DNA from 2 places in the Vibrio glycogenivorans genome. Region 1 is predicted to be linked to the other one. Evidence: predicted binding sites of a transcription regulator. Region 1 holds the regulator's gene; the other holds the start of a gene.
What was found. Region 1 encodes MetJ, which represses methionine synthesis genes. Its sites were predicted from a motif close to TTAGACNTNTANANGTCTAA; they were not measured.

Region 1 (4,431 bases):
AAAAGCCTTATCAACGGTATTGTTGCCCTACTTGCCTCAGGTGGCAGCACCAACCACACCATCCACATGATCGCCGTCGCTCGCGCAGCCGGTCTGATGCTGACTTGGCAAGATATCAGCGACCTGTCTGAGGTAGTACCTCTACTGGCCCGTGTCTATCCAAATGGCCCGGCGGACATGAACGCCTTCCAAGAGGCTGGTGGCGTACCAGCCTTATTGCATCGTCTGGATCAATCACAGCTGCTACATCGCGATGTCACACCAGCGTTTGGTGACTTTGCCAGCCAGATGACCCTGCCTAAGATTGAAAATGGCAAGCTAAGCTGGCATACGTGCACACAAAGCGCGGATCCAAGCGTGATTGCAGCCTGTGATGAGTCATTCCAGAAAACGGGCGGAACGCGCGTACTGGATGGCAACTTAGGCAAAGCGGTGGTTAAGGTGTCAGCGGTAAAAGCTGATCAGCGCATCATCGAAGCCCCTGCCGTGGTTTTCCAGTGTCAGCATGAGGTTGAAGCGGCCTATCAGCGTGGCGAGCTTAACAAAGACTGCGTCGTGGTTGTGACGCACAACGGTCCTGCGGCGAATGGCATGCCAGAGCTGCACAAGCTTATGCCTATCTTGGGTAATATCCAAAAAGCCGGCCACCAAGTGGCCTTGGTCACCGATGGTCGTTTATCTGGCGCCTCAGGCAAAATCCCATCAGCGATCCACCTATCACCAGAAGCCCTGCGAGGCGGTGCGATTGGCTTGGTCCGTGACGGCGATAGGCTCCAGCTCAACTGTGAAACGGGTGAGCTAAACAACCTGTCTGATATGACTGGACGTGAGCCACTCGCGATCGATACCGAGGCGAATCAGCAGACTTGGGGAAGAAACCTATTTAGCGTCCTAAGACAGAGTGTCTCGAGCGCTGAAGACGGTGCAAGCTTTATCGTTTAACCCCTTACGCGTAGAACTAAAAATGGAGCCAGTCGGCTCCATTTTTATTTAGATACTCTCTCCAGAGTTGACTCGATAACCCATATCTACACTGTGGTTCTCGATGGGCTCGCCTTTTAAGCGCGCGACCAACAGCTCGGCACTTTTGACCCCAATCTCAAAGCGTGGCGTATCGACACTGGTCAGTTTAGGGCTGACGATATTACCGATATCGAGCGCGTTATACCCCACCACAGACAGTGACTCTGGCACTTGAATACCTCTGCGCTGGGCACTCAGTAGTACCCCGACGGCGATATCATCATTGGTGCAAAACACACCATCAAGATCTGGGTATTGTGCAAAGGCCATATCTAGAAGGTCATCCGCCATCGAGAAGCTCGAGTGCGCCTCCGTCAGAATATGTTTCGGCGTGAAACCAGCCTCAATCACCGCCTTGTCATAACCAGCCATACGTAGGCGGGTTCGAGTATCCAAACGTGCACCAAAATAGGCGACGGAGCGTTTGCCAGCGGCAATCATCTGCTTAGTCACATCATAAGAAGCAGCAATATGATCTAGGCCGACCGCCATATCAATCGGCTGCTCTGGCAGCTCCATGGTCTCAACCACCGGGACACCGGCGGATTTAATCATCTGCAGCGTACGCTGAGTGTGATGACTCTCGGTCAAGATCAAGCCGTCAACCTGATAAGAGAGCAGCGAGGCAATCTTGCTCTCTTCCTCTTGCTCATCGTAGCTAAAGTGCGCAATCAAGGTTTCGTAGCCATTAGCCTTAGTGACCGTTTCTACGCCCTGCACAAACGAGGCAAAGATCTGGTTAGACAGAGAAGGCAATAGGATACCGATGGCTTTACTCGACGAGTTTGCCAGCATCGCAGGCGCTCGGTTTTCGATATAGCCGATATCCTCGACGACCTGAGCAATCTTAATCCGGGTTTTTTCTGCAACGGAGTTCGGGTCTCGCATATAGCGCGACACGGTCATTTTGGTGACGCCAACCTGGTCGGCGATATCTTGTAGAGTGGTACGTCTCTTTTTACTGTGTTGAACCATATATCCCTGAGATCTTAAAAGACAGGTCAGCGCACGCCCACCTGTCACAATCCTATTGAGAGCAGCCTACACGCTACTCTTCATCAAACGCTTCAAACTCAATCCCCATCTCGGTCATCAGCGCTTTGGCTTCAGCCGGGATCTCATCAGGGCGGTCTTTACGCAAGTCTTCATCGGTTGGCAGAGGTTGCCCGGTGTACGCATGCAAGAATGCCTCACACAGCAACTCGCTGTTGGTGGCATGGCGCAGGTTGTTGATCTGACGACGCGTACGCTCATCCGTCAATACTTTCAGTACTTTAAGCGGAATTGACACGGTAATCTTCTTTACCTGTTCGCTTTTTTTGCCATGCTCAGCATATGGGCTAGTGTAGTCGCCATTCCAGTCTGCCATGAGAAACCTTTAGTCATTTTTGTTTGGAGTGAGTAAGGGAGATATTTTAGCCGGATTTAAGGCTAAGAGCAAAGACATATAGACGTCTAGAAGTATTGACGTCTTGTTGTGGGAACAGTAAAGTGTCTGCTAATGGAATTTTATACCGTTATACCCCGTCGGTGTAACGGTTTTGTGAAGCACAATTATTTTTTTGGGAAGGACACTCATATGAGCGCACGCAAGCCTGCCACCATTGCCGTTCGCACTGGCATCGAATCAGACACTCAACACCATGCGGTTGTTCCCCCCATCTATCTCTCGACCAACTACAGCTTTCCAGCCTTTGGGGATGTGCCTAAGTATGACTATACGCGTTCTGGCAATCCAAATCGAGGGCTACTTGAGCAAGCTTTGTACGAGCTAGAGTCAGGCTGTGGGGCCGTCGTCACCAACTGCGGCACTTCCGCGCTTAATCTATGGGTTTCGGCGTTTTTGGGTCCCGATGACCTGATTATTGCGCCACATGATTGCTATGGTGGAACCTATCGTCTGTTTAACACCCGAGCGCAAAAGGGTGACTTCAAAGTACAGTTTGTCGATCAAACCGACAACGATGCACTCGCCAGCGCCATGGCACAAAAACCCAAGCTAATCTTACTTGAAACCCCGTCAAACCCCTTAGTTCGTGTGGTTGATATTGCTGCAATCTGCGCCGAGGCCAAAAAAGTCGGCGCCCTAGTTGCCGTCGACAACACCTTTTTGACACCTGTGTACCAAAAGCCACTTGAGCTGGGCGCGGATTTTGTTATCCACTCTACCACTAAGTACATCAATGGCCACTCCGATGTGATTGGTGGCGTCGTGATCACCAAAACCGAAGCGCATGCCGAGGAGCTCGCTTGGTGGGGTAACTGCATTGGAGCAACCGGTACACCATTTGATAGCTACATGACCCTGCGTGGAATTCGCACGCTAGGCGCCCGCATGCGCGTCCATGAAGAGAGCTCACAGCACATCCTCAACTATCTGGTCGAGCAGCCACTAGTCAGCAAAGTGCACCACCCAAGCCTTGAGAGTCACCCAGGCCATGAGATCGCTAAAAGACAGCAGTCAGGCTTTGGTTCGATGTTAAGCTTTGAATTTGCCGGCTCGTTCGAACAGTTGAAATTCTTCGTCGCTCAACTTGAGCTGTTCTCACTTGCCGAGTCGCTAGGTGGCGTAGAAAGCTTGATCTGTCACCCTGCGTCTATGACTCACCGCGCAATGGGAGAAGAAGCCCTAGCAGAAGCTGGGATCTCGCAATACCTATTACGCCTCTCTGTCGGGCTTGAGGATCATCGAGACCTTATTACTGACCTAGAACAAGCCTTCACCAAAGCTAAGGAGGCGTTTTAACATGACTCAACAGCGTCAGTTGCACAAATTTGGCGGTAGCAGCCTTGCCAATGCGGAGTGCTATCGAAAGGCGGTGAGTATCCTGCGCGATTACTCATCGAGCGAGGATCTGGTGGTGGTTTCTGCCGCAGGCAAGACCACCAATCAGCTGATTGAGTTTCTGGATAACCTAGAGAGAGATGGCCGACTCGCCCACGAGACCTTGCAGGCCCTGCGCCAATTCCAATTGGAATTAGTCGAAGAGCTAATCCAGGATGAAGCCAGTAAGGCGCGCCTACTGGATAACGTAATCACCGAGTTTAGCGCCCTTGGGGAGCTGGCCTATCCGATTAATCCAAAGATCAGAGCGTCTGTGCTTGGCCATGGTGAGATGTGGTCAGCACGCCTATTGGCAGCAGTGTTATGTGAACAAGGCCTGGCAGCCGTTGCAGAAGATTCTCGCCAGTTTTTACGCGCAGAAAGCGGCACTCAGCCAGAGATCGACCGCGGCGCGTCTTATCCATTGCTCAAAGAGCTCCTGGCCCAACACAGTCATCATCGTGTCGTCTTTACCGGCTTTATGGCGCAAAACTTCCGCGGTGAAACCGTATTGCTCGGTCGAAACGGCTCGGATTACTCCGCAACGATTATTGGCGCCCTGGCGGAAGTCTCGCGTGTGACGA
Region 2 (4,431 bases), on a different contig from region 1:
CTCTGGGCCTTGGTGCGCAGCAAGCAGCAGCCGGTATCCAACACGTGTTCGGTATTGAGGCTGGCATGGGCATGCAAATAGTCGTGATCACGGTCGTGACCTTGCTTGCCGTCGTTTCGGTTCTGCGCGGTATTGATGGCGGGGTAAAAGTCATCAGTAATATCAATATAATCGTTGCGTTTCTACTGCTGATCTTGGTTGGCGTGATCGGTTACAGTGTCGTGTTGGGCTCGGTACCAAACACACTGATGGCATATCTAGAAAACCTTATTCCATTAAGCAACCCTCACGGGCGCGAAGACGAAGCTTGGTTCCAAGGTTGGACTGTATTCTACTGGTCTTGGTGGATCTCTTGGTCTCCATTTGTCGGTATGTTTATCGCGCGTGTCTCGCGTGGTCGTACCGTGCGTGAGTTTATGACTGCGGTCTTGATCGTGCCTACCTCGGTCACGGTAATCTGGATGTCAGTCTTTGGCGGCATGGCGATTGATCAGGTAGTAAACAACGTGGGTCAGTTAGGCGCGCAAGGCTTGACCGATGTATCACTGGCAATGTTCGAGATGTTCGATGTCTTGCCAATGAGTACATTCCTATCGATTATCGCGATTATCCTCGTCATGGTGTTCTTTATCACATCGTCAGACTCAGGTTCACTGGTTATCGACAGCATCACTGCTGGTGGTAAGGTGGATGCGCCCGTTCTGCAACGTGTATTCTGGGCATTTATGGAAGGCGCAATCGCCGCCGCCCTGCTTTGGGTAGGTGGCACTGAAGCCATCGAGGCCCTACAAGCCGGCTCAATCTCCACCGCACTACCATTCACTTTCGTGCTATTGGCAATGTGTGTGAGTTTGCTGATGGGGATGAACACCGAAAAAGACTGGCGATAAGCGCTTTAGTGACTTAAGAAATTTTTAGTCTTTCAAAAGGCATACTTTCCGGAGTATGCCTTTCTTTTTCAGGGGCGAGGAGCGAGGCCACTGCGTTTCGAGTAGCGAGTAATTTACCGCTTGTGTTAAACCCCTCGTGCCCCGTAGGGCAACGCCCGTCCCCGAACCTCGCCCCTTTGTTTTAGTCGTCTTTAGTAAAGTTAGCCTCACTAAACTGATCAAGGTCATACGGCGTTTGCTGGTAAACGCAGTAGTTGAGCCAGTTGGCGAACAATAGGTGGCCGTGGCTGCGCCAGCTGGCGATGGGTTTGTTATCAGGGCAGTTGTTCGGGTAGTAGTTCACTGGGATTGCTGGCTCCATGCCTTCACCTAGATCGCGAATATACTCGTTGTGCAGGGTATGGGCGTCGTACTCTGGGTGACCGGTGACAAACACATTACGCATATCCTTGGTGGCTGCTAGGTATACGCCTGCCACATCCGAGGTCGCGAGGATATCCAGATCAGTGTGATCTTGCAGATACTGAGGTGAAAAGTCTGCAAAGCGCGAGTGTGGCGCTAAGAAGGTGTCGTCAAAGCCACGTAGGATCGCGTGGTAAGGGTCATGGATATCGTGATGATAGACACCAGAAAGCTTCTCTTTACGGGTGCGCTTTGGCAGATCATACAAAAGCTTGAGACCGGCTTGTGCCGCCCAACAAACGTAAAGCGTTGACGTTACATGGTCCTTGGCCCAATTCATAATGGTTTGCAGGTGCTCCCAGTAGATCACATCCTCAAACTGTACTAAGCCGAGTGGCGCGCCGGTAATAATCAAGCCATCAAAGTTGCGTTCCTTGACCATCTCAAATTGACGATAGAAGGTGTCTAGGTGTTCGACCGGTGTGTTTTTACTCGGGCGATTATCGATACGCAGCAGTTCGACATCCACTTGCAGCGGACTATTGGACAGTAGACGCAGAAACTGAGTCTCGGTCTCAATCTTTTTCGGCATCAAGTTAAGGATCAGTACCTTAAGTGGACGAATTTCCTGAGTGGCAGCGCGGGTCTCCGACATAATGAAGATTTTTTCATTGCGCAGTACATCAGTGGCAGGTAGTTGATCGGGTATCTTGATCGGCACAGCTTTACTCCCTAAGCATAATTTTGGACGTCTATACATCCAAAGTTAACGTAAACTGTGATTTATGTCGATAGCTAAATCAAATATTATTAGCGCCCAGAAATAAAAAATCATCCAAAGGTTGTTAATGAGTCCATGTCACGCCAAATCTTCAAGCATACAAAAGTTAATCTTGGTCAGGGGCTTGCCTGGCTCAGGGAAATCGACCTACGCACGCAAGCTGGTTGAACTGCAACCAGATTATCAGCACTTTGAGGCCGATATGTATTTTGTCGATAAGGCCGGTGATTACTGTTTTGATCCCCAGCGCTTGCCTCAGGCACATGAATGGTGCCTGCAGCAGACGCGTCTTGCGTTGCAGGTAGGAAAAACCGTGGTTGTCTCGAATACGTTTGTCAGGTTATGGGAACTGCAGTCGTACTTAGATCTCGCTAAGCACTTCAAACTTCGGGTTGAGATTGTGGAAGCGAAAGGGGAGTTTGAATCGATACATGATGTGCCCGTGGCGACGGTTGCCAAGATGGCGCAGCGTTGGCAAACAGTTCCAAATCGATGGCTGCGATGTTACTCGATTGAGGAGTATCAACCGAGTCCATCGTCAGCTCTCAAATAGCGGCTATTACTAGCATTGTCGCTGTTTCCCTGCGTGCCGAGCTGTCTCTGCAAACGGCTCGGCATGACTATCTAGAGTGGAAAACAGATCATTGTCTTATCAGTTACAGGCGCCGATATTACCGCCTTGTTTGGACTCGGGCCCCGGAGCGCGGAACAGTTGATCACTTGGTACATTGTTCCCTTCTGTATATGGAACTTCCACAGGATCACAAGTTTTCAGGTCAAAGCCCGCCCCCCGCTTAATAATATAGGCATCACTGAAGCCGTCGCTGCCAGTATCCGGTTCGGTCAGATCACCCGTTATCTTATTATCATAAAGCCGCACGATTGGCGCAAAGTCGGAGTAGGTGACACCCAGCCATAGGTGGCCAACATTATTTATCGGCTTGCCTTCGTCATTGAGACCATCTTGGTGAATAGTATTGTTGTAGATTTTTATCGGTGTCGTTTCTGAACCACCATCCTCAATGTGGATGGCATGATAGAAAAAGTCGTTGCCCCAGCCACCACCGCCAAAGATGTTGTCATGGATCTCAAAGTTGTGGACACGAGTCATTCCGAGGTTCCACTTGGCGTTTGGCATGCTGAAGTCGCAGTTTCTGATCACTGAGCCGCTAAGATCGATACTTTCATCATCGCGTCTATCAAGATCGCCCGTATTACCATGGTTGCCCATATCAAAGGTGATCCCAGAAACCGCAAGCGGTCGATTACTGTTCTTTATCTCACCATCTCGGTTGACATGGCGTACACCATCAATCAAAAACGGCTTATTCAGATAAAGCTGATTAAACTCATCCCCGGAGGTGAGGGTCACCGTCACCATCTTGGTCCAAACCGAAAAATCGACATCAATGAGTGTCAGGCCATGAGGTAGGGTGCTGTATTGGTACTCAACGCCGTTGTAGACGTCATTCACAAATACATTTTCCATGGTGAAGTTCTGCGACTTGCCCTTAGTAAGAAAAAACGCACGCTTCACACCCTGGGTCATTTGCGGGAATTCAGTGATGTAGTTTGAATCTTCCTCATAATCACTCTCGACCTCGACCGGCTTATCGCCTTTAATCGTTAGATCATAAAAATGCACATCATCGGCTTCAATGCGAAACACCTGCCACTGACAATTATCCATACACCCGTGCGGTCCACCGCTATTATCTTCCCCAACCGTTCTGATTATTGTTGTTTTGTTTTTTCCAGCGCCACGAACTTTTATTCCATCAACGTTGATTGTTAGGTTTCCAACCCGGATATCCCCCTCGGGCAACTGAATCGTACCTATATTGGCCGCGTTGGTAACAATGCTACTCCAAGCACTGGGGCTAATAATAATACTGCCATTGTGTTCGGTAACGTTATCTCTGCCCACCGTAACGAGATAGGCGTCTGATGGGTCTTCAACGTCGGGAGTCGAGCGATTGGATTCGCCCCCGCAGTTGGTTGCAAACAACACAGAAGTAAGGGCTATAACCATCGGTTTTAAAAACATTTTGTTGTATTTCACAATACAATCCTCATAGCGTGATGGGCTGTTTCATAACACAATCACCCCGGCCCAGATTTAATCCAAGTAAACCTAGGTCGAATAGAAATTAAGTTGATTGCATCGAGCTGATTGTCATTGCAAAAGCCTACACAAGAATCGATACAAAAATAGTGATAGGTTCAACAGTTGTAAAAATAAATTGACCAATAACTGGTATTGGTAAGATATGTCTATTGACGCTGTTTCGAAAAATACATATGTTGGTTGGTTTTATCTATGGCTGTATAAAATATTCAAAGCAAAGTGAATGAGCG

Region 2: metA (homoserine O-succinyltransferase MetA) is a predicted target of MetJ. The motif match lies at 2,037-2,056, and genes of this name have one in related genera.

The regions. Positions count from the first base shown of each region.
Region 1 covers NZ_JBPVIS010000024.1:29,298-33,728, forward strand. The annotation lists gene edd (phosphogluconate dehydratase) at 1-942, shown strand, start outside; gene ACSTTG_RS23635 (substrate-binding domain-containing protein) at 991-1,998, opposite strand; gene metJ (met regulon transcriptional regulator MetJ) at 2,072-2,392, opposite strand; gene ACSTTG_RS23645 (O-succinylhomoserine (thiol)-lyase) at 2,603-3,769, shown strand; gene ACSTTG_RS23650 (bifunctional aspartate kinase/homoserine dehydrogenase II) at 3,771-4,431, shown strand, end outside.
Region 2 covers NZ_JBPVIS010000002.1:20,646-25,076, reverse strand. The annotation lists gene ACSTTG_RS04760 (BCCT family transporter) at 1-890, shown strand, start outside; gene metA (homoserine O-succinyltransferase MetA) at 1,072-2,013, opposite strand; partial or broken gene ACSTTG_RS04750 (ATP-binding protein) at 2,141-2,551, shown strand; gene ACSTTG_RS04745 (hypothetical protein) at 2,726-4,135, opposite strand.